DNA from 3 places in the Streptomyces sp. NPDC096040 genome. Region 2 is predicted to be linked to each of the others. Evidence: riboswitches for the same ligand, from Rfam matches in the RefSeq annotation. Region 2 holds a riboswitch; each other region holds the start of a gene.
The links. A riboswitch is a leader RNA that binds a small molecule or an ion and turns the genes downstream of it on or off. The one in region 2 is predicted to bind cobalamin.
Positions count from the first base shown of each region.

Region 1 (9,381 bases), on a different contig from region 2:
TCGGGTCGGCCGCGGTCGCGCCCTCCCAGGCGGCACCGAAGATCATGGCGGACTTGCCCTGGCCGTAGACGATGTACCGGTCGGACTCGTCCTTGGTCTTGTCACCGTGCATGTACTTGTCGATGACGTTCTTGAACTCGGTGAGGCCCTTGATGGACTCGGGCGAGGAGAGGTTGCCCTTCCACTGGCCGCCGGACTCCGCGGCGATGGAGCCGCCGGCGTCGTAGACGAAGGACATGGCGGCGTACCAGTCGCGGGTGGGCTGGTACCAGGCGCTGAACTTGTCACCTTCCTTCTTCTGGATCTTGTCCAGGTCGGCGGTCAGCTCGGTGTAGGTCTTCGGCGTGGTCTTGATGCCGGCCGAGGCGGCGATGTCCTTGCGCCAGTTGGCCACGCGGCCACCGGCGTAGTACGGCACGCCGTAGGTCTTGCCGTCGTAGGTCACCGAGGCCTTGAGGCCGTCGAGCCACTGGTCGGAATTGGTGAACTGGGAGGTCTCGACGGGGGCGAAGGCGCCCTTGACCATGTAGCCGAGCATCTCGGTGTTGCCCATCTCGACCACGTCGGGGGCCTTGTCCGTGGCGAGGACGGCGTCCAGCTTGGTGTTCTTGTCCGGCCAGCCGTAGTACTCGTGCTTGATCTTGATGCCGGGGTGCTTCTTCTGCACGGCCGCGTCGGCGGCCTTCACCAGGTCGGGCCAGTTGTTCTGCGCGTCCACGGTGAGCCAGACGGTCAGCTCCTTGGCGTCCGCCCCCTGCGCCTTGTTGTCGTCCTTGTTGTCACTGCCACACGCCGCGATGGAGACGACCATGCCCGCGATACCAATCGCGGCTATCAGCTTGCGCTTCACGCCACCCTCCTCAGGGATGCCACAAACCCCCCTGCCTCCCCGCGCGAGCGTTGGGCCGGGACCTGGACCAATGGTGTAGACCAGTGCGGGAAGCCTGGCCCAGACCAGCAGGCCTGTCAAGGGGGGCCGAATGGGCTCCGACCAGCCGTTATGCGACCTATATATGCAGGAACCTTTAAGTAAGAAGCCCTCGAAAATCCGAGGCGCGGACGAGACAATTCCGGTAGACCACTCCAGTGGTGGACTAGACCAAAAGGGCCCGCGGCGGTATACAGAGGGGATCACGCAGCGTGCAGGGGAACTCCCGGTACGCTGCCGTGCCACGAGGTGGCCGGATCAGGAGCCGGGAAGGCGGAGCATGAGCACCGACGTCAGCAGTGCGGAGAACGAGAGCGGGACAGCCGTCCGTACCGCGCGTGTGCCCAAGTACTACCGCCTGAAGAAACATCTCCTCGAAATGACGGAGACACAGACGCCCGGCACCCCGGTCCCGCCCGAGCGCACGCTGGCCGCCGAGTTCGACACCTCCCGCACCACCGTCCGCCAGGCCCTCCAGGAGCTGGTCGTCGAGGGCCGGCTCGAACGCATCCAGGGCAAGGGCACCTTCGTCGCCAAGCCGAAGGTCTCCCAGGCGCTCCAGCTCACCTCGTACACCGAGGACATGCGCGCCCAGGGTCTGGAGCCGACCTCGCAGCTGCTGGACATCGGCTACATCACCGCCGACGACCGGCTCGCCGGCCTGCTCGACATAACGGCGGGTGGGCGCGTGCTGCGCATCGAGCGGCTGCGCATGGCCAACGGCGAGCCCATGGCCATAGAGACGACCCATCTGAGCGCCAAGCGCTTCCCCGCCCTGCGCCGCTCCCTGGTCAAGTACACCTCCCTCTACACCGCACTCGCCGAGGTGTACGACGTCCATCTCGCCGAGGCCGAGGAGACCATCGAGACCTCGCTGGCGACCCCGCGCGAGGCCGGCCTGCTCGGCACCGACGTGGGTCTGCCGATGCTGATGCTCTCCCGGCACTCCCTGGACCGCGAGGGCCAGCCGGTGGAATGGGTGCGCTCGGTGTACCGCGGCGACCGCTACAAGTTCGTGGCCCGCCTCAAGCGACCGCAGGACTGACGCGGACCGCCCTTCACAGAATCGACATACCGATAGACGGACGGCCACTTCCGCTCCGGTGACACCGTGACCTAGATTGCCTGCGCATTACACAGGCGCACGGTGAGGGGACGGAGCCGCGGTATGTCGGATGTACCTGAAGTGAGGCACCCGGTGGTGACACCTATACGCGTGATCATCACCGTCTGCCTCGTCGCGCCCTTCGTGGCGATGCTGTGGGTGGGCTCCTACGCCAAGACGGACCCGACGTTCATCGGGATCCCGTTCTTCTACTGGTACCAGATGCTGTGGGTGCTGATCTCCACCGCGCTCACGATGACCGCGTACCAGCTGTGGCAGCGGGAGCAGCGTGCCCGCAAGAGCGGGAACACGAGCGGGGGTGCGCAGAAGTGAAGGACGGTGTGAACGGCGTCGCGCTCGGCGTCTTCATCTTCTTCTTCCTGGCCGTCACGGTCATCGGCTTCCTGGCCGCGCGCTGGCGCAAGGCCGAGAACGAGCACTCCCTCGACGAATGGGGCCTGGGCGGCCGGTCGTTCGGCACCTGGGTCACCTGGTTCCTGCTCGGCGGCGACCTCTACACGGCGTACACCTTCGTCGCCGTACCGGCAGCGATCTACGCGGCGGGCGCGGCCGGCTTCTTCGCGGTGCCGTACACGATCCTCGTCTACCCGCTGATCTTCACGTTCCTGCCCCGCCTGTGGTCGGTCTCCCACAAGCACGGCTATGTGACGACCTCGGACTTCGTGCGCGGCCGCTTCGGCTCCAAGGGCCTCTCGCTCGCCGTCGCCCTGACCGGCATCCTGGCGACGATGCCCTACATCGCGCTCCAGCTCGTGGGCATCCAGGCCGTCCTCGACGTCATGGGCGTCGGCGGCAGCGACGGCACCAACTGGTTCGTGAAGGACCTCCCGCTGCTGATCGCCTTCGGCGTCCTGGCGGCGTACACCTACTCCTCCGGTCTGCGGGCGCCCGCGCTCATCGCGTTCGTGAAGGACGCGCTGATCTACATCGTCATCGCTGTTGCGATCATCTACATCCCGATCAAGCTGGGCGGCTTCGACGACATCTTCGCCAAGGCCGGCGACGCGTTCGCCCAGGTCAACCCGGCGACCGGCAAACCGCGCGGCGCGCTCGCCCCACCGGAGGCGGGCCAGTGGACCTACGCCACGCTGGCGTTGGGCTCCGCGCTCGCCCTGTTCATGTACCCGCACTCGATCACCGCGACGCTCTCCTCCAGGAGCCGTGAGGTGATCCGCCGCAACACCACGATCCTGCCGCTGTACTCCCTGATGTTGGGCCTGCTCGCCCTGCTGGGCTTCATGGCGATCGCGGCCGGCGTCAAGGTCACCAACGGCCAGCTGGCGATCCCCCAGTTGTTCGAGAACATGTTCCCGGACTGGTTCGCGGGCGTGGCCTTCGCGGCGATCGGCATCGGCGCCCTGGTCCCGGCGGCCATCATGTCCATCGCGGCCGCGAACCTCTTCACCCGCAACATCTACCGGGACTTCATCAAGCCGGACGCCACACCGAAGCAGGAGGCCCAGGTCTCCAAGCTCGTGTCCCTGCTGGTGAAGGTCGGCGCGCTGGTCTTCGTCCTCACCATGGACAAGACGGTCGCCATCAACTTCCAGCTGCTGGGCGGCATCTGGATCCTGCAGACCTTCCCGGCCCTGGTCGGCGGCCTGTTCACCCGCTGGTTCCACCGCTGGGCCCTGCTGGCGGGCTGGGCGGTCGGCATGGTCTACGGCACGGTCGCGGCGTACGGGGTGGCCTCGCCCACCCAGAAGCACTTCGGCGGCTCGGCCAAGGAGATCCCGGGCTTCGGCGAGATCGGCTACATCGGCCTGACGGCGTTCGTGATGAACGTGGTGGTGACGGTGGTCCTGACGTTCGCCCTGAAGGCGCTGAAGGCTCCGGAGGGCGTCGACGAGACAAAGGCACAGGACTACACGGCGGACGCCGGCGACCCGGGGGTGGAGGTCGAACTTCCTCCGGCTGTCGCAGAAGGCGCCCACTGAACAAACCAGGGGCGGCGACCAGCCACGCACAACCCACAGCGGGCCACCGAGAAATCCCACCCTCGGCGGCCCGCTGTCGTACACACTCACCCGCATGACGATCCTGATCCGGGAAGCGCACCCCACCGAATACGGCCCCCTCGGCGAGCTGACAGCCCAGGCCTACCTCCAGGACGGCCTCCTGGACTTCGGCGAGAGCGACTCGTATCTCACCGAACTCAAGGACGTCGCGAATCGGGCAGCCGCAGCCACCGTTCTCGTCGCCGTGAACGGCAACGCCCTCCTCGGCGGAGTCACGTTCGTCTCCGGCCCCGGCCCGATGGCCGACCTCGCCGCCCCCGGAGAGGCCGAGATCCGGATGCTCGCCGTCGACCGGGCCGCCCGCGGAAATGGCGCCGGCGAGGCACTCGTCCGCGCCTGTATCGACCGCGCGCAGGCCCTCGACGGCTGCGAGAAGGTCGTCCTGTCGACTCAGCGCACCATGAGATCCGCCCACCGCATCTACGAACGCCTCGGCTTCGTCCGCACACCCGAGCGGGACTGGAATCCCTTGCCGCAGCTGGACGACATCACTCTCCTCACCTATGAGTTGACGCTGCGGCACCGCCACGACACAACATGTGGGGGTGCCGCGACAGCGCGGCACTAGATGTATGCTCATGCTCGCTGTCGCCGCAGGGGAATCCGGTGCGAATCCGGAACTGTCCCGCAACGGTGTACTTGCGCACATCTGTGCACAAGCGTCAGTCCGAGGACCTGCCGACAGCACGCCCGGCCGTCCGGCCCGGGTGTTCTGACGTCCGGGCCTCGTGGAGTGGGCCGGGGACGCGGCACGCGTGTGTGCGCTCGTGGCTGCTCCCTGCCCTCCGCCAGGCCCCGTGCCGAGCGAGGGAGAGCCCCACGTGACCATCGCGCCAGCCGAACCGGCTTCAGCGACCATCTCTGTGGACGAGGACGGTCCCGGCACCGCGCTGCTGCGGACCCTGACCGGGCTGACCGCCGACCTCCCCGACGCCGACCCCGGCCGGGTCGCCGCCGCCGCGCTGCGGGGCCGGTCCGCGCGGGCCGACGAGTCGGAGTTGCGTGAGCTGGCCACCGAGGCGGCCGCCGGCCTCATCTCCGAGGACCCCGCCTACTCCCGGCTCGCCGCCCGGCTGCTGACGATCTCGATCCGCGGCGAGGCCGCCTCGCAGGGCGTGACGTCCTTCACCGAGTCCGTGGCCGTCGGTCACCGTGAGGGCCTCATCGCCGACCGCACCGCCGAGTTCGCGCGCCTGCACGCGGGCCGCCTGGACGCCCTGGTCGACCCGGACGCCGACGACCGCTTCGGCTACTTCGGGCTGCGCACGCTGCACAGCCGTTACCTGCTCCGGCACCCGATCACCCGCAAGGTCATCGAGACCCCCCAGCACTTCATGCTCCGCGTCGCCGCCGGCCTCGCCGAGGACGACACCCACAGGTCGGTCGACGAAGTCGCCGCGCTCTACGGGCTGATGAGCCGCCTCGACTACCTCCCGTCCTCCCCCACCCTCTTCAACTCCGGCACCCGGCACCCCCAGATGTCGTCCTGCTACCTCCTCGACTCCCCGAAGGACGAACTGGACTCCATCTACGACCGGTACCACCAGGTCGCCCGCCTCTCGAAGCACGCCGGCGGTATCGGCCTGTCGTACAGCCGGATCCGCTCGCGCGGTTCGCTGATCCGCGGTACCAACGGGCACTCCAACGGCATCGTGCCGTTCCTGAAGACCCTCGACGCCTCGGTGGCCGCGGTGAACCAGGGCGGCCGGCGCAAGGGCGCGGCCGCGGTCTACCTGGAGACCTGGCACTCCGACATCGAGGAGTTCCTGGAGCTGCGCGACAACACCGGTGAGGACGCCCGCCGCACCCACAACCTCAACCTCGCGCACTGGATCCCGGACGAGTTCATGCGCCGGGTGAACGCCGACGGGCAGTGGTCGCTCTTCTCCCCCGCCGACGTGCCCGAGCTGGTGGATCTGTGGGGTGACGAGTTCGACGCCGCGTACCGCGCGGCAGAGGAGAAGGGCCTCGCGCGCAAGACCATCCCGGCCCGTGACCTGTACGGCCGGATGATGCGCACCCTCGCGCAGACCGGCAACGGCTGGATGACCTTCAAGGACGCGGCCAACCGGACCGCGAACCAGACGGCCACCGCGGGCCATGTCGTCCACTCCTCCAACCTCTGCACGGAGATCCTGGAGGTCACGGACGACGGTGAGACGGCCGTCTGCAACCTGGGGTCCGTCAATCTCGGTGCGTTCGTCGACACATCGACAGGTGACCTCGACTGGGAGCGGCTGGACGACACCGTCCGCACCGCCGTCACCTTCCTCGACCGGGTCGTCGACATCAACTTCTACCCGACCGAGCAGGCGGGCCGGTCCAACGCCAAGTGGCGGCCGGTCGGCCTGGGCGCGATGGGCCTCCAGGACGTCTTCTTCAAGCTGCGGCTGCCCTTCGACTCCCCCGAGGCCAAGGCGCTCTCCACCCGGATCGCCGAGCGGATCATGCTCGCCGCGTACGAGGCCTCCGCCGGCCTCGCCGAGCGCGGCGGCCCGCTGCCGGCCTGGGAGAAGACCCGTACCGCGCAGGGTGTGCTGCACCCCGACCACTACGGCGTCGAGTTCACCTGGCCGGAGCGCTGGGCGGCGCTGCGCGCGCGGATCGCAAGGACCGGTCTGCGCAACAGCCTCCTGCTCGCCATCGCGCCGACGGCCACCATCGCCTCGATCGCCGGTGTGTACGAGTGCATCGAGCCGCAGGTCTCCAACCTCTTCAAGCGCGAGACACTGTCCGGTGAGTTCCTCCAGGTCAACTCCTACCTGGTCCAGGAGCTCAAGGACCTGGGCGTCTGGGACGCGCGCACCCGTGAGGCGCTGCGCGAGGCCAACGGCTCGGTGCAGGACTTCGCGTGGATCCCGGCGGACGTACGGGCGCTGTACCGCACGGCGTGGGAGATCCCGCAGCGCGGCCTGATCGACATGGCCGCCGCCCGCACCCCGTACCTGGACCAGGCCCAGTCCCTGAACCTGTTCCTGGAGACGCCGACCATCGGCAAGCTCTCCTCGATGTACGCGTACGCCTGGAAATCGGGCCTGAAGACGACGTACTACCTGCGCTCGCGCCCGGCGACCCGGATCGCCCGCGCCGCCCGGGCGACCGTCCCCGTACAGCAGACGACGGACGCCGTCGCCTGCTCCCTGGAAAACCCCGAGTCCTGCGAGGCCTGCCAGTAATGACCACCCAGAACAAGGCTGTCACATCGAAAAACCTGCTCGACCCGGGCTTCGAGCTGACTCTGCGTCCCATGCGCTACCCGGACTTCTACGAGCGCTACCGGGACGCCATCAAGAACACCTGGACCGTCGAGGAGGTCGACCTCCACTCGGACGTCGCGGACCTCGCCAAGCTCAGCCCCTCCGAGCAGCACCTGATCGGCCGGCTCGTCGCCTTCTTCGCGACCGGCGACTCGATCGTGGCGAACAACCTGGTGCTGACGCTGTACAAGCACATCAACTCCCCCGAGGCGCGGCTCTACTTGAGCCGCCAGCTCTTCGAGGAGGCCGTGCACGTCCAGTTCTATCTGACGCTCCTTGACACCTACCTCCCCGACCCGGAGGACCGGACGGCCGCGTTCGCCGCCGTCGAGAACATCCCCTCCATCCGCGAGAAGGCGGAGTTCTGCTTCAGGTGGATGGACTCGGTGGAGAACCTGGACCGGCTGGAGACCAAGGCCGACCGGCGCCGCTTCCTGCTCAACCTGATCTGCTTCGCCGCGTGCATCGAGGGCCTGTTCTTCTACGGCGCGTTCGCGTACGTCTACTGGTTCCGCAGCCGGGGTCTGCTGCACGGTCTCGCCACGGGCACCAACTGGGTGTTCCGCGACGAGACGATGCACATGAGCTTCGCGTTCGACGTGGTCGACACGGTCCGCAAGGAGGAGCCGGAGCTCTTCGACGACGAGCTTCAGCAGCAGGTCACCGACATGCTGCGGGAGGCCGTCGAGGCGGAGCTGCAGTTCGCCCGTGACCTGTGCGGTGACGGCCTGCCCGGCATGAACACCGAGTCGATGCGCCAGTACCTGGAGTGCGTCGCCGACCAGCGGCTCGGCCGCCTCGGCTTCGCTCCGGTGTACGGCTCGGAGAACCCGTTCTCCTTCATGGAGCTGCAGGGCGTTCAGGAGCTGACGAACTTCTTCGAGCGGCGCCCGTCCGCGTACCAGGTCGCGGTGGAGGGCACCGTCGACCTGGACGAAGACTTCTGAGCCTGCTGCTCCCCGCGGGCCTCATGGGCCTCCCTGATCTGCCGGTCGATGCGCCTGTCGCGCAGGATGCCGAGCACGGACGGGAGGGCCATGAGGACCAGGATTCCGAGGACCAGGACCATTCCGACGAGACCTTCGATCTGGTTTCCGTTCATGGACACCACTGTCGCGCCGGATACTCCTTACCGTGAGTGGCAGCACTGCCATGCAGCCTCGAATTACTGCCAGCGGCGAGGCACACTGGCAGCATGCTGAAGAACGTGGCCACGGTGCTGCTGGACGGTGTGCACCCCTTCGAGCTCGGGGTGGTCTGCGAGGTCTTCGGCCTCGACCGCTCCGAGGAGGGGCTGCCGGTGTACGACTTCGCGGTCGTCTCGGCGGAGGGGCCGGCGCTCGGCACCCATGTGCCGGGCCTCACCGTCTCCACGCCGTACGGTCTGGACCGGCTGGAGGAGGCCGATCTGATCGCGGTGCCGGCCTCCGACGCCAATGTCGACCGGGAGTACCCGCCCGAGCTGCTCGACGCGCTGCGCCGGGCGGTGGACCGGGGTGCCCGGGTGCTCAGCATCTGCTCCGGCGTCTTCGTGGTGGGCGCGGCCGGGCTGCTGGACGGGCGCCGGTGCGCCGTGCACTGGCGGCACGCCCAGCTGCTGGCCCGCCGCTTCCCGCGCACCCGGGTCGAGCCGGACGTGCTGTACGTCGACGAGGACCCGGTGATCACCTCGGCGGGCACCGCGGCCGGCATCGACGCCTGTCTGCACATCGTCCGCAAGGAACAGGGCCCCGAGGTCGCCAAGAAGATCGCCCGGCGGATGGTGGTACCCCCGCACCGGGACGGCGGCCAGGCCCAGTACATCGAGCGCCCCCTGCCGGAAGGCCCCTGCGACACGGTCGGCGAGGTGCTGGCCTGGATGGCGGAGCATCTCGACGAGGAGGTCACCGTCGAGCAGCTGGCCGCCCGCGCCCTGATGGCCCCGCGCACCTTCGCCCGCCGCTTCCAGCAGGAGACCGGCACCACGCCGTACCGCTGGATCCTGCGGCAACGGGTGCTGCTGGCCCAGGAGTTGCTGGAGGGAACGGACGAGACGATGGACGCCATCGCGGG
Region 1 covers NZ_JBEOTA010000004.1:329,142-338,522, reverse strand. The annotation lists gene ABTY98_RS07070 (extracellular solute-binding protein) at 1-850, opposite strand, end outside; gene ABTY98_RS07065 (GntR family transcriptional regulator) at 1,209-1,973, shown strand; gene ABTY98_RS07060 (DUF3311 domain-containing protein) at 2,097-2,366, shown strand; gene mctP (monocarboxylate uptake permease MctP) at 2,363-3,991, shown strand; gene ABTY98_RS07050 (GNAT family N-acetyltransferase) at 4,086-4,640, shown strand; cobalamin riboswitch at 4,645-4,769, shown strand; gene ABTY98_RS07045 (ribonucleoside-diphosphate reductase subunit alpha) at 4,894-7,248, shown strand; gene ABTY98_RS07040 (ribonucleotide-diphosphate reductase subunit beta) at 7,248-8,276, shown strand; gene ABTY98_RS07035 (hypothetical protein) at 8,189-8,431, opposite strand; gene ABTY98_RS07030 (helix-turn-helix domain-containing protein) at 8,525-9,381, shown strand, end outside.
Region 1: linked by a shared signal. The riboswitch ahead of ABTY98_RS07045 (ribonucleoside-diphosphate reductase subunit alpha) and the one ahead of nicT (Nickel transporter NicT) in region 2 are both predicted to bind cobalamin.

Region 2 (9,381 bases):
GAAACAGCACCGGCCACAGCAGGCACGGGGCGATGCACAGCGGCAGGCGGATCAGCGGGCCCGAGCGGCAGGGTGCGGGTGCGCAGCCACAGGCCGGGGCCCGGTACGAGGAGGGCGTCGGCGTAGGACAGGACGACGGCTCGGCCCAGGCGGCGCCGCAGCCATGCGGTCGCGCGGTCAATGGGCGCGGGGGCGGTGCTCGGAGTGTTCGAGGCGGATCTCTTCCGTCACGTGGGCAGGGGTGGGACGGAGGGCCGCGATATGGAAGTGCGCTGTATGTGCGCGCATGGCGCCATGGTGCCCGTGCGGGGCGGGCGGGGTGGGTCAAGTGCGCCCGCAGTCAGGATGTGTTCAGGTGCCCGGTGGCATGGTCGGGCAGTGTGATCTATGAAGCGTCTGAGAGCCAGGTGGTTCCGGAGGCCGGTCAGGCCCCCGATTCTCAGGGCCGACTGCGTTGGAGCAAGGTGCCTGAGGTCACCATCTACTTCTGGATCATCAAGGTGCTGTGCACAACGGTCGGCGAGACCGCGGCGGACCTGCTCAACGAGAAGGCGGGTCTCGGGCTGACCGGTGTGTCTGTGCTGACGAGTGCCCTGCTGGCCGTAGTTCTGGTGGTCCAGTTCCGCACCAGCGCCTACCGGCCGGGCGTGTACTGGCCGGCGGTGGCGCTGGTCAGCGTCGTCGGCACGCTGATCAGCGACGACCTCAGCGACAACATGGGCGTGCCGCTGGAGACGAGCACCACGGTATTCGCGTTGCTCCTCGTGATCGTTTTCGTCGTCTGGTACCGGCGCGAGCGGAGCCTGTCGATCCACCACATCGACACCACCAGTCGCGAGTCCTTCTACTGGTCGGCGGTCCTGTCCACCTTCGCCCTGGGCACCGCGGCCGGTGATCTGGTGTCCGAGCGTATTGACCTCGGCTACTGGCTGTCCGCCGTCCTCTTCGCGGTGGTCATAGCCGCGGTGGCCATCGCGCACTTCGCGCTGGACCTGGAGGCCGTGTGGAGTTTCTGGATCGCCTATGTCCTGACCCGGCCGCTGGGCGCCTCGATCGGTGACTACCTTTCCCAGCCCGCTGGCGACGGCGGCCTGAGCCTGGGCGCGGTAGTGACCGGCGCTCTGTTCCTGGCGGTCATCCTCGGACTGGTCATCTACCTCTCCGTCACCCGCAGGGATGTTGCCGTACCGGAGCACGCGTCGGGACACACGGCCTGAGCCACGAGCCGGGCCGGTAGTTCCTCCCATCGGTTCCGGCCGCGCTCGACTGCGGTCTGTCCATCCCACGCCGCCCTCCTCGCCCACCGGACACGCCCCGCCTACGCGCTGCACTTCACCGACCGCGCAGTGGGGCGAGTGATACACACGGTGGCAGTCAGGATGTGTTCAGGTTCCTGCTGGCACAGTCGGGCACCATGACCGATGAAACGTCTGATATTCCGGTGGTTCGAGAGACGGGCACACACCAGCGAGACCAGGAGCGAGCCGGTGAACAACCGGCTGAGGCGGCTCACACCACTTCTCCGGCACCGGATGAGCAAGTGCCGGGAGAGTCTCTGGGAGAGGTCGCCCGGGGGCCGACGCGAATTCAAGCGCCAGGCAGCTTGAATTCCGGGACGAGGTTTCCAGAATTCCGGCTGGTTTCGCCGGTCGGTGTTCGAACTGGCTCCACGAATTCTTCGGGCTGGCCAGGTGAATGGGGGGCTCCCGGTCGACCGGCATGGGCGCGGTCTGGCCTGAGAAGCCGAACGCTTCCAGGGCGGTTGGTGCTCGCATGACGGCGACCACGGTCCAGAGTCTCTCCACCTCGGCGACTTCCAGTAGCGGCATCAACACCTTCCCGACGCCTCCCTGCGGGGCTGAGCGGGCACAGAGAGTTCTCGCGTGGGCCGGGGGAGCGAAAGCGGAGGTGTTCCCGGGGCGGACCCTGTCACGGGTGACACCCCTGGCGGCGCGGCCCGAACAGGCTTGACGAGCAATCGGAGTCATACCGCAGCCCCTGCCAATCCGAGACTCCGCTTGGCCATGCATTTCCACACAATTACCGTTCCGCAGACGTGAGGGACGCCCCTCCGTGCTGCCACTCGTTCCATGCGAGGGTTACATGACAACCGCGACGACGCCCGAGAGTCTTCGGACGCCTGCCAAGCAGATGCTGAACAAGGTTCCCGAGGTCACGATCTGGTTCTGGATCATCAAGATCCTGTGCACCACGGTCGGCGAAAGCTTCGCCGACTGGATCAATATGAACCTCGGCGTTGGCCTGATCAACACGGCATTGATCTTCACCGCCGTGCTGGCGGGCGCCATGGGCTGGCAACTCACCACCAAACGGTACGTCCCGTTCGTGTACTGGCTCACCGTCGTGGTGGTGAGTGTGACCGGCACCCTCTACACAGACATCCTCACCGACAGCCAGGGCGTTCCCCTCGCGTTGAGCAGTAGCGTGTTCGCCGGCCTCCTGGCCGTTGTCTTCGGGATCTGGTACGCCCGCGAGCGGACCCTGTCGGTCCACACCATCACCACCCGTCCCCGTGAACTCTTCTACTGGCTCGCGGTCCTGGTCACTTTCGCCCTCGGCACCGCGACCGGCGACTGGACCCTGGAACTGACCGGCTGGACGCCAGGCGTCTCCGTGTTCCTGCCTCTCGGGCTGATCGTCGCGATCGTCCTCGGATGGCGCCTCGGCGCCAACGCGGTGCTCTCCTTCTGGCTCGCCTACATCCTCACCCGCCCGCTCGGTGCCAACCTCGGCGACTGGCTCGGCTCGCCCGGCGGCGACGGCGGCCTGGGCCTCGGTACTGCGATCACCAGCGTGATCTTCCTGGCCGCGATCCTCGCTACGGTCGTATATCTCACAATCAGCCGCAGCGATGTCATCGAGACCGGCGAACTCACCCACACCGCACGAGCGCTGAACCCGGCGCGTGAGCGGATCATGCTCGGTTACTACGCCGTCGTAGCGGTCGCAACTGCGGCGCTTCTCATCTGGGCACACCACCAGCCCCACGCGGCCGCGGCCAGCGAGGAGGACGCCCCCGCCCCTGTGACCGCCCATCTCACCCCGAAGCAGGCGACGTCGCCGTTCCCTCCGGCTGAGATCGCGAAGTTCCGCACGATCGCGGCTGACACCCTGGCAAAGCTCAATTCGGGCAACCAGTCAGCCGCGACCACCCGAGTGACCGACCTCGAGACCGCTTGGGACGACGACCAGTCCACCCTGGAGCCCAAGAGCGAGCAGTCCTGGCACTTCCTCGACAGCGAGATCGACCACGTCCTGACGGCGCTACGCGCCCCGAGCCCCGACAAGGCCACCGAGGTCAAGGAGCTCAACACCCTCCTCACCTCCCTCGGCTAGCCAACCACCGTGACGGACTGCCCCGACGCATCCCCGGCGCCGGGGCAGCCGACATTCCGAACCGGCCGGTATTCCGAACCGCACGCGGCACACGGATCGCCAGCAGCCGCGGCCGTCGGCACCGGAAGCCGCACAGGTCCGATACCGGGCTACGGCTCGTTCTTGGGTGGGCGGTTGCATGCGTTTTGCGAGTGCGACTTACTCTTACAACTTGTAGGAGCTGCCGGGGGGGCGTCAGCGTGTCCCGGTCAGGCCCCCATGGGGCATCCTGCGGGCGGTCTCGCGGCGATGGCGGGACCGTGTCCTTGGTTGAGGAGTGGCGAGAATGAGCGAACACCGGCGTCGATCGTCGGGGAGGGCCATACCGTCCGGCTCGGACGGTATGCCGGGTGGCGGCCGGGCCGCGGCACGCAGGGCCCAGGCCCGGGGCGGGCGTGCCCGCCGCGCGGCAGGCACGCGACGTGCGGACACCGGACGTCCGGGTCGGCGCGGCCTGATCGACTACCCGAGGGCGGGCAGACGTGGCCTGAGGCGGTGGCTGCCTTCGTGGAAGCTGGTGTCCGGCACCTTCCTGCTGTTCGTCAGCGGTTTGCTGGGCCTGTTCGGCTACGCCTACGCGACGACGACCATCCCCGGCGCGAACCCCAGTACGCAAGCCCAGAGCAACACCTACTACTGGTCGGACGGCTCGGTGATGGCCACCCAGGGGGCGACCAACCGGCAGAACGTCGATCTCGCCCAGGTCCCGAAACTGGTGCAGTGGGACTTCCTCGCCGCGGAGAACGCCACCTTCTACTCCGATCCGGGCGTCGACACGCAGGGCATGCTCCGCGCCGTCTACCACATGGCCACGGGCGGTGAGGTGCAGTCGGGGTCCACCATCACCCAGCAGTTCGTGAAGAACACCTACCTCAGCCAGGACCAGTCGGTCACCCGCAAGCTAAGGGAGATCATGATCTCCCTGAAGATCGGCGGGCAGATGTCCAAGCAGCAGATACTGCAGGGCTACCTCAACACCTGCTACTACGGCCGGGACGCCTACGGGATCGAAGCCGCGGCCCGTGCCTACTACCACGTGCATGCGTTCCAGCTGACCGTCAGCCAGGGCGCCTTCATCGCCGCCGCGGTCAACGAGCCGAGCCTGCTGATGCACGCCGACACCGATCCGCAGGCCAAGGCCCAGGCCGAGGCACGCTGGAAGTACGTGCTGGACCGGATGGCCAAGATCCACGAGATCACCGACGCCCAGGAACAGCGCTACCTGGCGTCAGGGTTTCCCACGCCCAAGCCGTACACGCCGTCGGCGGGAATGTCAGGGCAGACCGGTTACCTGGTGCAGACCGCGGAGAAATACGTCGAAGCCCACACCTCCCTCACGGACCAGCAACTGGGCCGCGGCGGATACCAGATCTACACCACCTTCGACAAGAAGAAGGTGAACGCCCTGTCGACGTCCGTCGCGGCGATGGAGCGGAAACACCTTGACCCGCGGCAACGCTCGGCCGACAAGGACGTCCAGGTCGGCGCGGCATCGATCGATCCGTCCACCGGCGCGATCGTGGCGCTGTACGGCGGGGCCGGCTGGAACAAGGGTCACTGGACGGACAACGCGGACGCGACCGGTGTGCCGGTCGGCTCCACCTTCAAACCCGTCGACCTGGCCGCCGCTCTCGATCACGGCGCCGTCCTCTCCCCTGGGCAGCCGCCCGCACCGATCACCCCGGACTCGAAGTTCGACGGTGACGACGGCATCACCATCAAGAACCAGCAAGGCCAGGAGCTGCCGGACTCGAACGACCCCACGGGGCTCCTGCACCAGCGCAACGACGTGTCCACCAAGTGGGGTTACATCACTTTGCGCAAGGCGATGGAGCAGTCGGTCAACACTCCCTACGTCCAGCTCGGCGAATATGTCGGCTACGACAACGTGGAGGCTGAGGCCCTGAAAGCGGGGCTCCCGCGCACGAGCCTGCAGTACGACACCCCGGGCTTCTACATCGGTACCTCCACACCGTCGGCGATCCGTATGGCGGACGCGTACGCCACTTTCGACGACGGCGGGGTCCAGCACGAGCCGTACTCGGTGACCAAGGTCGTCGCCGACGGCCGGCAGTTGCCCGGCTTCGGCGAGCACAAGGGCACCACGGCCATGTCCGCCTCTACCGCCGACACCGTCACCGACGTCCTGCGAGACGTCGTCAAGAACGGCACCGGTACCAACGCCCAGGCCCTGGGTCGCCCGGCGGCCGGCAAGACCGGTACCACCGACGACTACAAGTCCGCCTGGTTCATCGGCTACACCCCGCAGCTGACCACGGCTGTGAGCATGTTCAAGGAGAACCCGAAGAACGCCGGCCTCCAGTCGATGCAGGGTGTCGGTGGCTACGCCAAGGTCTTCGGCGCCGACATGCCCACCGAGGTGTGGACCGGCTACATGACCGCCGCCCTCCAGGGACAACCCGTCCAGCAGTTCCCGCCCGCACCCCAACTGGGCCAGAGCACGGACGAATACGGCGCACCCTCGCCCACACCCTCCGCCACCGCATCCCAGAGCACGCCCACGGTCACCCCGACCCCAACGGCCAGCCCGACCCCCACCGCACCGTGCAGAGGGCATGGGAAGCACTGCGTCAGCCCAAGTCCGACCGATACCGCCGGTACCACCGCTGGTACGGGCGGCGGGCTGCTCGGCGGCACAACCGGCGGTAACCCCTCACCCTCACCGGCGACCAGCTCGCCGACCCCGACCCGCACCCGCGGAGGTCCTTGAGCCGCGTCACGGCGGCCCGTGGGTTGCCCAACCTGTCGGCGTGCCGCAGCAGGGGGTGGGTCCTCGGCACCCAGGTGCCCGCCACCAGGCGACGCCCACGGGCTTCAGGAACAGGTCTCCACCGGGCCGCTTCGGGTGCGGGGACGGCTCCGGAGCCCGTGGCCGCCCCGCCTCCGTGCGGGCGGCCATCGCGCCAACCACGGTAGCGGCGAGCACCGTTCGTTGACCTTGGCGGTCGGCACGCGGGCGACGCCTGCCGGTGCTTCGTCAGAGTTGGCGCAGGTCTGCCGCAGACACTGCTTGCAGGCAGACCTGCGCCGCGGTGGGTGCAGACACGGCGACGCGGAAGTGTCATCCGGGACGAGTGACCTTGCGGTTGGGGAAGACCGGCCGAAGCGGCGCGCGTTTCATTCTCCCCAATCTCCCCAGTGGCTTGAGCGGGGCTTCTGGCAGTCGCGTCCGCTCGCGTGAGTCTCCGGCCTGAGGCCTCGACCGCTCGAACGTCAACGGACGCCCGTCCACAACGGACGTGCGCAGCAGTTGGGAAAGCTGCTCGGCATCATGCCCGGTCACGCTCGTCCGGTCGACAGCCTCCTGGGCGCGGGCCGCTTCGTTGGCCAGTTTCTCCTCACGAGCCTTCCGCTTGGCCTCGGCCTCGGCGGCCTTCCGGGCCTTCTCCCGTTCTCCGGCCTGCCGCGCGGCTTCCCGCGCGTGAGAATCGTTCCCGCCCGCCACTGTTTGCCCCCGCCGCAGCGCGTGATCGTCAGTCCGGAGCGCTCCGCAGCATCCCGCACCAGGTCGACGGCTTCAGCGGGCACTTGTCGAAGGCGTCCGCCCTCACCGCTCAGTCCGTGCCGGTGGCGCAGTGCTTCAAGAGGTCGGCGACGAGTGGGTCGACGACTCGGTAGCGCACCACCCGCCCCTCCTTCTCGCCCGCCACGGCACCGGCGGCGCGCAGCAGGCGCAGGGCCTGTGAGACGGCCGGGTCGTTCATGCCGGTCGCGACGGCCAAGTCGGAGACGGCAAGGGGTCCTGCCTGGTGCAGGGCCAGCAGAAGGGCGAGGCGTCCCGGGTCGGAGAGCAGGGAGAAGCGGTCGGCCCAGGTGCGGACACGGGCGGGTTCGCCGATGGCGGCGATGGCGTCGCACACCCGGTGGCCGTCGATGATGCGGCGGTCTGCGCGGGCCGCCGGGACGAGATGCATGGGTTCATCCTCGCAGGCGCCCGTATGTGATCTTGCATACCTGCGCACCTATGCAGCTATGCAGGAGAGCACCGAGCCCCCTACGGTGGGCAGGCCGTGGTGTTCGGGAAGCCGGTGTGAAGCCGGCGCGGCCCTCGCCACTGTGAATCGGGGAGTTCCCCGCCCAAGTCCCGGAAGGGACAGCCACTGGCCGTCGTACGGCGGCCGGGAAGGCGGGCGCGGGAGTGCACGACCCGTAAGCCAGGAGACCGGCCACGGCATCTCACGAGTTGATCCACGAGGTGCTGGAGCGTGACCGGATGACCCTGCCCAAGACATCCCTGCCCGAGATCAGGCCCTCAGCGTTCCGCTGGCGGCGCGAGGACACCGTCAAGACGATCGGGCTGATGGCGGTGATCGCCGCCCTGCATGCCGCCGCCTTCGGCATTCTGTTCCTTCTCGTCGTCCCCGAGCACTACGAGGTCGGGTCCAAGGCGTTCGGCATCGGGCTCGGCGTCACCGCCTACACCCTCGGCATGCGGCACGCCTTCGACGCCGACCACATCGCCGCGATCGACAACACCACCCGCAAGCTGATGGCCGACGGCAAACGGCCGGTGTCGGTGGGGTTCTGGTTCGCGCTCGGGCACTCCAGCGTAGTGGTCGCGATGGCCGCGCTGGTGGCGGGCGGTGCCCAGCTCGCGGGCACGCTCATGAACGACGACTCCCGCACCCACCAGACGCTCGGCATCATCGGTACGACCGTTTCCGGGTCCTTCCTCTACATCATCGCCGCCCTCAACCTCGTGGCCCTGCTGGGCATCCTGAAGGTGTTCCGGGCGATGCGGGTCGGGACGTACGACGAGGCGGAACTCGAACAGCACCTGGATTCCCGCGGGTTCATGAACCGCATCCTCGGACGGCTCACCAAGTCCATCACCCGCCCAGGCCAGATGTACCCCCTCGGCTTCCTCTTCGGCCTCGGCTTCGACACCGCCACCGAGGTCACGCTGATGGTGATGGCCGGCTCGGGCGCGGCGGCGGGCCTGCCCTGGTACGCGGTCCTCAGCCTGCCGCTCCTCTTCGCCGCCGGCATGAGCCTGTTCGACACCCTCGACGGCACCTTCATGAACTTCGCCTACCAGTGGGCCTTCTCGAACCCGGTCCGCAAGGTCTTCTACAACCTCGCCATCACCGGCCTGTCCATCGCTGTCGCCTTCTTCATCGGCACGATCGAGCTCGTCGGTGTCCTGCACGACAAGTTGGATTTGAGCGACGCGGTCACGGGCTGGATCTCCGGCCTCGACCTGGGCAACGTCGGCTACGTCATCGTCGGCCTGTTCATGGTCGTGTGGGTGGCGGCGGTGGCGTACTGGAAGTTGGCGAAGGTCGAACAGCGGTGGGCGGCCCGTCGGGTCGAGGGCGGCTGACATTCCGCGACCGAACCGCCGGCGGGCCGGGAAGCCTCGACGCTTCCCGGCCCGCCGTGCCTCCCGTGCCCCAGGCGTACGTCTCAGGGCTGGGCGATGCCGTCCAGCTTGCCCGCCTTGGCGTCGGAGACCAGGTTGGAGAACTGGTCGAAGCTCATCTGGACGCGCTGGCCGAAGTCGTCGGTCAGGACGATCCGCTGTTCGGCGGGGGCTTTCGGATCGACGAAGAGCTGGGGACAGCCGCAGTCGCACTCGCCGCAGAATGTCGCGACGGGTTCCAGTCCGTTGGTGTCGGTCATGGTGCTCCACCTCCGTGGGCGTGGGACAGCGAGGCGCCGGCGGCCGGCGGTCGCGGGGCTGCTCGGGAGATACCCCGCCTGCGCCGGATGGACGCGCGCCCTCGGTGCGTGCGGAGGTGCGACAGGTCGCGGCGTGCGCTTGTGCGCCCTCGGCGCTTCCGCTGCTTCGATTCCGCCGCAAGAGCCGGGAACTGAACGGTGCCCGCATCCGACTCGTATGGAGGAGGCAGGTTGACCGGGTAGGACGCGGGCGGTGGTGTCGAGTTCGCCGGGTACCACCAGGAAGTCGGAGGTGTTGTGAAGATCAGCACCCGGGTACGACCGCCCCCGGTTCGAGGAGGC
Region 2 covers NZ_JBEOTA010000018.1:147,761-157,141, forward strand. The annotation lists gene ABTY98_RS25340 (COG4705 family protein) at 381-1,217, shown strand; gene ABTY98_RS25345 (COG4705 family protein) at 2,104-3,357, shown strand; gene ABTY98_RS25350 (transglycosylase domain-containing protein) at 3,914-6,127, shown strand; gene ABTY98_RS25355 (ArsR/SmtB family transcription factor) at 6,972-7,331, opposite strand; cobalamin riboswitch at 7,412-7,602, shown strand; gene nicT (Nickel transporter NicT) at 7,631-8,740, shown strand; gene ABTY98_RS25365 (hypothetical protein) at 8,824-9,039, opposite strand.

Region 3 (9,381 bases), on a different contig from region 2:
AGAGTGGCCTTGCCGTCGGCGGTCGCGCCGTCGCTGCCCGGACCGAGGGCCGTGTCGGCCCAGTGGGCGACTCGGGCCGCTCCGGCCAGCCCGGACCGCGCCATTCTGGCCAGTTCGGCGGGGGCCGGGGTGCCCTCGGGGGGGCGGGGTGCGGGGCGGCGCGCGGGCCGCTGGTTCATCGCTCGGGGGGCGGCGGCCAGGGGTCGCGTTCGGACGAGTCGAAGCCTTGAGTCGCGCGGGATACGGGACGTCACGGGTGCAGTCTTCCGGTTGACGGTCCGAAAACCCAAACGGAATGTCACGGCGGGCGACGGGGCTGGCCAACGCACGGGGCCCGAGGGGAGGCGAGGAGGCATGTTCAGGCCAGTGGTACGGCCTTAAACGGAACCTGCGGCACCGACTGGAATCGGGGCCTCCGGCCTGTGTCGGGGTGGGGCGTGGAAAGGGATACACATGAGGGCAACATCACATCAAGAACGCCATGGCACCCAAGAGGGGATATCAGCTGATATCGCGGCCATCACATCAAGGGCGTGAGGAATCGGCGCAGCCGCTCCTCGTACTGATTGGGGTCGGCGTTCCACATGGCTCCGTGCGGGGCGTCCGGCACGGTGTGCAGGGCGATGCGGTCGGGGCGCCGGGCGGCGAGTCGGCGGGAGTACGTCCAGGGGGCCACCGTGTCGTCCGGGCCGTGGACGATCAGGGTGGGCACGGTGGGCTGCTCCGGGTCGACGGGGGCGCCGACGTGGTCGGCGTGCAGGCCGGCGCGGCCCTGGGCGGCACGCACCGCGAGCGGCAGTAGCGGCTCGGGGGTGTGCCGGGCCCTGGCGAGGGCGCGCAGGGTGGCCTCCCAGTTGAGCACCGGCGAGTCCAGGACCAGCCCGGAGACGCGCTCGCGCAGCGCCGAGTGGGCGGCGGCGCGCAGCGCCATGGTGGCGCCGGTGGACCAGCCGTACAGCACGACGCGGCGGGCTCCGTAGCGGACGGCGTAGCGGATCGCCGCGTCCAGGTCGCGCCACTCGCTCTCGCCCAGGTGGTTCAGGCCGTCACGGGGGCGCGGGGCGCCGAGGTCGCCGCGGTAGGCGAGGGCGAGCACGGGCAGGCGCCGGCCGTGCAGGAACGGCATGACGTTCATGGGGAGCTCGCGGGTGGTGCCGAGGCCGTGCACCGCGATCACCCAGGTGTCCCGGTAGCCGGGCACGAACCAGGCGGGCAGCGACCCGAGTTCGCCGGGTATGTCGATGTCGGCGTGGTCCAGGCCCAGTGCCGCGCGCGGGTTGCCGATGTGGACGTTGGGGGTGAGCCAGACCCTGTCGCCGGGTTCGAGGGTGCCGTGGGTCACGCGTTCCAGCCGCCGTACGACGGTGTCGGCGGTGTGCGCGACGGACTCCAGGACGGCGCCGACGACCGCGTGCGAGCCGTTGCCGGCCAGGCCGTAGGTGCCGGGGCGCAGCGAGGCGAGGTCCCGGGTGAGGGCGATGCGGCCGACCGCGGTGCCGTGCACGGTGAGCCGGGGCTCGGTGGGCAGGGGGCGCCCCGGCGGCGCCTTCAGCGCGGCGTCACTGGCCAACCGCCCCGCGGCCACGCCGGCCACGCCGGCGGCGAGTACGGCACCGACGGCTGCGGCCGTGACTTTGACTGGGCGCACCTGTCCAGTGTCGGGGCGGACTTCGGCGACGGCCAGCGGGGGCAGGGGAAACATGAGCCGCCTTGGGGTGTGGGAGGAGCTTCCGACAGGGGCGTCCGGGTTCCCTGTCAGCCGCCGGTCTCACCCCGTCCGCCGGCCGTACCCCCGCAGCAGCTCCCCCACCTCCGCCACCTGTGCCGGTGACAGCAGGCTCGGGGTCAGGCCGGGGACGGCGGACGCCGTCAGCCACAGGTGGCACATCCACTCCAGCTGGGCCGTGCGGTCGTAGGCCTGGGTCAGGGTGGAGCCGTAGGTGATCGTGCCGTGGTTCTGGAGGAGGCAGCCAGAGCGGTCCGTCAAGGCGCGGAGCATGTTCTCGGCCAACTCCTCGGTGCCGTATGTCGCATACGGGGCAACCCGGACGGCGCCGCCGAGCGCGGCGGTCATGTAGTGGATCGCCGGAAGCTCGGGGACGAGTGTCGAGACGGCCGTCGCGTGCACGGCGTGGGTGTGCACGACAGCGCCCGCGTCCGTGCTGCCGTAGATCGCGAGATGCATCGGCAGTTCGCTGGTCGGGACCAGTGTGCCGAGGACCCGGCGGCCGGCGAGGTCGACGCCCGTCACGTCGTCGGGGGTGAGCCGGTCGTACGGCACGCCCGACGGTGTGACCAGCACGGTGTCGCCGACGCGGACGGAGACGTTGCCGGAGGTGCCGACGACCAGTCCGTCGGTCACGGTGCGGCGGGCCGTGGCGACGAGTTCCCGCCAGGCGCGCGCCTCCTCCGCGCGTACATCCCGCCTTCGCGGCTCCGACACACCCTGTGCGCCGCCGCGCCCATCCCGTCCGTCACGCTCGTCCCGCCGTTGCTCAGCCATGGCCCGATCCTGTCAGGCAGCACCCCAACCGGCTTGTACGGCAGGGCACTTTAGGCCGGACGTCCCGAATCCAGTAGAGCGCAAACCACCGCGAAGAGTCCCATTTCAAGGCTTGGCCGAAGATCGCCGAGAATACGCCGATCTTCCAATAATATCTGGACGATTTTTCGTACACGTCGCCATTCCGGGGGGAAACATGGCCCGTGACCGCTCCGTCGTACCGTCACCACAACCGTGACCACGCCCGCGTTCTCGCGGCGGCCGTGGCCGCGCTCGCCCTCGGGGGGGCCGCGACCGCGTTCGGCGGGACACCGGCGTCCGCGGCGAGCCTGCCGAAGGGGCACGACGTCTCCTCGCACCAGAAGAACGTCGACTGGTCGAGCGCCAAGGCGAAAGGCGCGAGGTTCGTCTACATCAAGGCGACCGAGTCCACCACCTACCGCAACCCGTACTTCGGCCGGCAGTACAACGGTTCACGCAAGGCCGGAATCATGCGGGGCGCGTACCACTTCGCCCTGCCGGACAGGTTGTCGGGCGACCGGCAGGCCGCGTACTTCGTAAGCCACGGCGGCGCCTGGGCCGCGGACGGCTGGACGCTGCCGCCCGCGCTCGACGTCGAGTACAACCCGTACGACAAGAAGCACAGGTGCTACGGGCTGAGCCACTCCAAGATGGTCAAGTGGATCAAGTCCTTCAGTGCCGAGCTGGAGCGGGAGACCGGTCAGCGGCCGGTGATCTACACGACCACCCACTGGTGGGACCTCCGCACGGGCGGCAGCAGCGCCTTCGCCGCGGACAACGCCCTGTGGATCGCCCGCCACGGCTCGGCGGACGCGGGAGCACTGCCGACGGGATGGTCGCACTGGACCTGCTGGCAGTACGACGACAGCGGCAGTCTGCCGGGTGACCAGAATCTCTTCAACGGGTCGGCGAGCCGGCTGAAGGCGTTCGCCAGGGGCTCCTGGCCAAGGAACGACCGGGCCGCCGGACCGGAAACGGGACGGCGGCTTCGCCCACTCCCGCGCACGGATACCCCGAAGTCGATCTCAGACACCACGGAGACCACCCCAGTTCATCTTCCGTTCATTCAGGTTGCCTACGGTCCAACAGCCGATGACCCCTGAAGATTGCCTGGGTAAATGGAAAGCTTCTCGCTGATCCTCGCGATTGTGGTGGTGACCGCACTCGCGTTTGATTTCACGAACGGTTTCCACGACACCGCCAACGCGATGGCCACGACCATCTCGACCGGCGCGCTCAAGCCCAAGATCGCGGTGGCCATGTCCGCCGCGCTCAACCTGGTCGGCGCCTTCCTCTCCGTGGAGGTCGCCAACACGATCTCCAAGGGCCTGGTCGACGAGAACGGCATCCGCCCCGAGGTCATCTTCGCCGCCCTCGTCGGCGCGATCCTCTGGAACCTGGTGACCTGGCTGGTGGGCCTGCCCTCCAGTTCCTCGCACGCCCTGATGGGCGGCCTGATCGGCGCCACCGTCGCCTCCGCCGGTTTCGGCGCGGTCCACGGCGACGTCCTGGTCACCAAGGTCCTGCTCCCGGCGGTCGCCGCCCCCGTGGTCGCGGGCATCGCGGCGATGCTCTCCACCCGCCTCTCCTACACGCTCTCCCGGAACGCCGAGGACGAGGCCACCCGCAAGGGCTACCGCGCCGGCCAGATCGCCTCCGCCGGCCTGGTCTCACTCGCGCACGGCACCAACGACGCGCAGAAGACGATGGGCATCATCACCCTCGCGCTGATCGCGGGCGGTGCCGTCGCGCCCGGCTCGAACCCTCCCACCTGGGTCATCCTCTCCGCCGGCCTGGCAATCGCGCTCGGCACCTACATCGGCGGCTGGCGCATCATCCGCACCATGGGCAAGGGCCTGACCGACCTCCAGCCACAGCAGGGCTTCGCCGCCCAGACCAGCGCGGCCACCGCCATCCTGGCCTCCTCCCACCTCGGCTTCTCCCTCTCCACCACGCACGTCGTCTCCGGTTCCGTGATGGGCGCGGGCCTCGGCCGCAAGGGCGGCACGGTCCGCTGGTCCACCGCGACCCGCATGGTCGTCGCCTGGGTGCTCACCCTCCCCGCGGCCGCGGTCGTCGGCGCGCTCGCCGAGTCCGTGACGGACCTCGGCGACTGGGGCACGGCGGTCGTCGCCGTCTTCCTCGTCGCCTCCAGCGCCGCGATCTGGAAGCTCTCCCGCCGCGAGGTGGTGGACAGCGCCAACGTCAACGACACCGACGGCACGGAGCCGGCCGGCGTGGTGACCACGGCGATCGCCGCCGTGACCCCGCCGCCCGCGGGCACGGTGACCGACGACCTCACCGCCACGATCCCGTCCCCCGCCCCGGCCGCCGCCACCGACCCGGCCGCGACCGTCTGACCCCCGAGGAAGAACCGACATGAACATCGACTGGGCAGCCATCGGCTCCGTCTTCGGCGTCAGCCTCGTGGTCACCGTGGGCATGGTGGCTCTCTTCACCCTCGGCATCAAGGGCCTCTCCGCCCGCGAACGCGCCACGGCCCAGGGCAACTCGGCGGCCCTGGCCGTGACCACCGCCTACCTGTGCTTCGCGGCCTGCGCGGCCGTCGTGGCGTACGGCATCCATCTGATCGTGGCCAAGGCCTGACCGCGGCCGAAGCCTGAACGCGAGGCCGGCAAAGGCTCCTCCCCGAATCCGCTCGGGAGGAGCCTTCGGCATGCCCCACGGGCCCCGCTGGACCACCGGTGTGGGCCTTCCCACACAGTCCCCTCGCAGGTCAACGGCAAGTTGACGGGTCTTCCGGGAGCGTGGTGGACTTCCGGAGCCAAGTACGGCGGCAAGAGAGGAAGCCGGTGTGAATCCGGCGCGGTCCCGCCACTGTCACCGGGGTAGCAGTCCCCGGGAGCCAGGAACTCTCACCGCCGGTCTCGTCGAACCAGGGCGTGGACACCCTGAGTGAGGACCTATCGCCATGCGCGGCTGCCGACCGAGGTTGAGTACCCGACCCGTCCCCGACTCTTCGGCCGGCTGAGCCGATGGGTGCCGGTCGCGTCTTCGCGTACGGCGCCGCCGCCGGCCTTCTCGGTGATCTGCTGTTCGGCGATCCGCGCCGGGGGCATCCGGTCGCCGCGTTCGGGCGGACGGCCGGGACCGTGGAACGGCTGCTGTGGCGGGACCACCGCGGGTGGGGCGCCCTGCACACCGCGGTGTGCGCCGGCGGTGCCGTGACCCTGGGCGCCACCGCCCAGCGGCTCGTACGACCCTCCACCGCCGCTTCCGTCGCGCTCACCGCGACCGCCACCTGGGCCGTCGTCGGGGGCACTTCACTCGCCCGCGAGGCCGGCGCCATCGGGCGTGCCCTGGAGGCGGGCGATGTGGAGGCGGCGCGCGCCCGGCTGCCGCATCTGTGCGGGCGGGATCCGCAGTCCCTGGACGCCGACGGGATCGCCCGGGCGGTCGTGGAGTCCGTCGCCGAGAACACGAGCGACGCGGTCGTGGGTGCGCTGGTGTGGGGCGCCGTGGGCGGGGTGCCGGGGCTGCTCGGGTTCCGGGCCGTCAACACCCTGGACGCCATGGTGGGCCACAAGTCGGCCCGTTACCGGCGCTACGGGTGGGCTTCGGCGCGACTGGACGACGTGGCGGGGTGGCCGGGGGCACGGCTCACCGCCGTACTGGCCGCCGTCGCCGGAGGTGACGGCCGGGGGGCCGTACGGACCTGGCGGGCCGATGCGGCGAAGCACCCGAGCCCCAACGCCGGGCCGGTGGAAGCGTCGTTCGCGGGGGCGCTGGGGGTACGGCTCGGCGGGACGCTGTCGTACGGCGGGCGGATCGAGCATCGGCCCGTGCTGAACCGGGAGGGGCGTGCCGTGGAGGTCCGCGACATCTACCGGGCCGTGCGGTTGTCACGGCGGGTCGGATGGCTGGCGTTGGGGGTCGGCGCGGCCGGGTCCCTGCTGCTGGCGTCGCTTTCGGGAAGGACGTCATGAACGGCGGAGGTCTCCTCGTAGCCGGTACCACCTCCGATGCCGGCAAGAGTGTGGTCACCGCCGGTATCTGCCGGTGGCTGGCGCGGCAGGGCGTCGAGGTCGCGCCGTTCAAGGCGCAGAACATGTCCCTCAACTCCTTCGTCACACGCGAGGGCGCCGAGATCGGGCGGGCGCAGGCCATGCAGGCGCAGGCCTGCCGGGTCGAGCCGACCGCGCTGATGAACCCCGTGCTGCTCAAGCCTGGCGGCGAGCAGAGCAGTCAGGTCGTGCTGCTCGGGAAGCCGGTCGGTGAGCTGAGTGCCCGCGGATACCACGGCGGGCGGCAGCAGAAGCTGCTCGGGACCGTGCTCGACTGTCTCGCCGAGTTGCGGGGCACGTATGACGCGGTGATCTGTGAGGGGGCGGGCAGTCCGGCGGAGATCAATCTGCGCCGGACCGACATCGTGAACATGGGGATCGCGCGCAACGCGCGGATGCCCGTGCTCGTCGTCGGCGACATCGACCGCGGGGGCGTGTTCGCCTCCTTCTTCGGTACCGTCGCCCTCCTGTCGCCGGAGGACCAGGCTCTCGTCGCCGGGTTCCTCGTCAACAAGTTCCGGGGCGATGTCTCCCTGCTGGAGCCCGGCCTCGACATGCTCCACGGGCTCACCGGGCGGCACACCTACGGCGTCCTGCCGTTCCGGCACGGCCTCGGGATCGACGAGGAGGACGGGCTCCGTGTCTCGCTGCGCGGCACCGTCCGCGAGTCGAACGTCGCCCCGCCCGTCGGCGCGGACGTGCTGCGGGTCGCCGTCTGTGCCATCCCCCTGATGTCCAACTTCACGGACGTGGACGCGCTGGCCGCGGAACCGGGTGTCGTGGTGCGGTTCGTGGACCGGCCCGAGGAACTGGCCGACGCCGATCTCGTCGTGGTCCCGGGAACCCGGGGGACGGTCCGGGCCCTGGAATGGCTGCGGGAGCGGGGGCTGGCGGACGCGCTGCGGCGCAGGGCCGCCGAGCAGCGACCCGTGCTCGGCGTCTGCGGTGGCTTCCAGGTCCTCGGGGAGCACATCGAGGACGACGTCGAGAGCCGGCGCGGGCAGGTGGCCGGCCTCGGGGTGCTGCCCGTACGGGTGCGGTTCGCCCGGGAGAAGACCCTCACCCGGCCCGTCGGGGAGGCCCTCGGCGAGCGGGTCGAGGGGTACGAGATCCATCACGGGGTCGCCGAGGTGACCGGAGGCGAGCCCTTCCTGGACGGCTGCCGGGTCGGGCAGACCTGGGGCACCCACTGGCACGGCTCCCTGGAGTCGGACGGTTTCCGCCGGGCCTTTCTGCGCGAGGTGGCGGCCGCCGCGGGCCGCCGGTTCGTGCCGGCCCCCGACACCTCGTTCGCCGCGCTGCGCGAGGAGCAGCTCGACCGGCTCGGCGACCTGATCGAACAGCACGCGGACACCGACGCGCTCTGGCGGCTCATCGAGTCGGGCGCGCCGCAAGGACTGCCTTTCATCCCACCGGGAGCGCCCGCATGAGCACTGTGTTGTTGTTGTCGACCGCCGACACCGATCTGCTGGCGGCCCGGGCCGCTGCCGGTGCGGACTACCGGATCGGCAATCCGACGCGCGTCGACGTCGCGGAGGAGCTGCCCGCGCTGATCGAGGGCGCGGACATCGCCGTCGTACGGCTGCTGGGCGGCAAACGGGCCTGGGAGGACGGGCTCGCCGTGCTCCGGGCGTCCGGTGTGCCGACCGTGCTTCTTGGCGGCGAGGCAGTGCCGGACGCCGAGTTGATGGCCGAGTCGTCGGTACCGGCGGGTGTGGTCGCGGAAGCGCTGCGCTATCTCGTCGAGGGCGGGCCCGCGAACCTGCTGGAGCTGTCCCGGTTCCTGTCGGACACCGTGCTGCTGACCGGCGAGGGGTTCGCCGAGCCGCAGAAGATGCCCGAGTTCGGGGTGCACGGCTCCTACGAGATCCGGGAAGGCCGCCCCACGGTCGGGGTGCTCTTCTACCGGGCCCATGAACTGAGCGGCAACACCGCCTTCGTGGACACCCTGTGCGACGCGATCGAGGCGCGTGGCGCCAACGCCCTTCCGGTGTACTGCGGTTCGCTGCGTGGGGCGGACGCCGGGCTGTACGAGATCCTCGCCGGGGCCGACGCGCTGGTCGCCACCGTGCTGGCCGCCGGCGGCACCCACGCCTCGCAGGCCTCGGCCGGCGGTGACGAGGAGGCCTGGGACGTCGGGGCGCTCGCCGATCTGAACGTCCCGGTGCTGCAAGGCCTCTGCCTGACCTCCTCCCGGCAGGCCTGGGGCGAGTCCGACGCCGCCCTCTCCCCCATGGACGCGGCGATGCAGGTCGCCATCCCGGAGTTCGACGGCCGTCTGGTCACCGTGCCGTTCTCCTTCAAGGAGCAGGGCCCGGACGATGTCCCGGTGTACGTCGCCGATCCCGAGCGGGCCGGGCGCGTCGCCGGGATCGCCGTACGGCACGCCCGGTTGAAGCACAAGCCGAACGGGGAGAAGCGTGTCGCGCTGGTCTTCACCGCGTATCCGACCAAGCACTCGCGGGTCGGCAACGCGGTCGGTCTGGACACACCGGCGTCGGCGGTGCGGGTCCTTGACGCCCTCAAGGCGGCCGGCTACGGCGTCACCGAATACCCCGCCGACGGCGACGAGTTGATCCATCGCCTGATCGCGGCCGGCGGGCACGACGTGGAGTGGCTGACCGAGGAGCAGCTGGCCGTCGCGCCCGCACGGGTGCCGCTCGCTGACTACCGGGCGTGGTTCGAGAAGCTCGACCCGGAGCTGCGGGACGCGATGACTCAGGCGTGGGGCGAGCCGCCGGGCTCCCTCTACGTCGACGGGGAGGACATCGTCCTCGCCTCCCTCCGGTTCGGGAACGTCGTGGTGATGATCCAGCCGCCACGCGGCTTCGG
Region 3 covers NZ_JBEOTA010000023.1:100,950-110,330, reverse strand. The annotation lists gene ABTY98_RS29155 (hypothetical protein) at 1-179, opposite strand, end outside; gene ABTY98_RS29150 (alpha/beta hydrolase family protein) at 521-1,648, opposite strand; gene ABTY98_RS29145 (class II aldolase/adducin family protein) at 1,769-2,503, opposite strand; partial or broken gene ABTY98_RS29140 (lysozyme) at 2,700-3,465, shown strand; gene ABTY98_RS29135 (inorganic phosphate transporter) at 3,643-4,884, shown strand; gene ABTY98_RS29130 (hypothetical protein) at 4,904-5,131, shown strand; cobalamin riboswitch at 5,280-5,422, shown strand; gene ABTY98_RS29125 (cobalamin biosynthesis protein) at 5,521-6,471, shown strand; gene ABTY98_RS29120 (cobyric acid synthase) at 6,468-7,979, shown strand; gene cobN (cobaltochelatase subunit CobN) at 7,976-9,381, shown strand, end outside.
Region 3: linked by a shared signal. The riboswitch ahead of ABTY98_RS29125 (cobalamin biosynthesis protein) and the one ahead of nicT (Nickel transporter NicT) in region 2 are both predicted to bind cobalamin.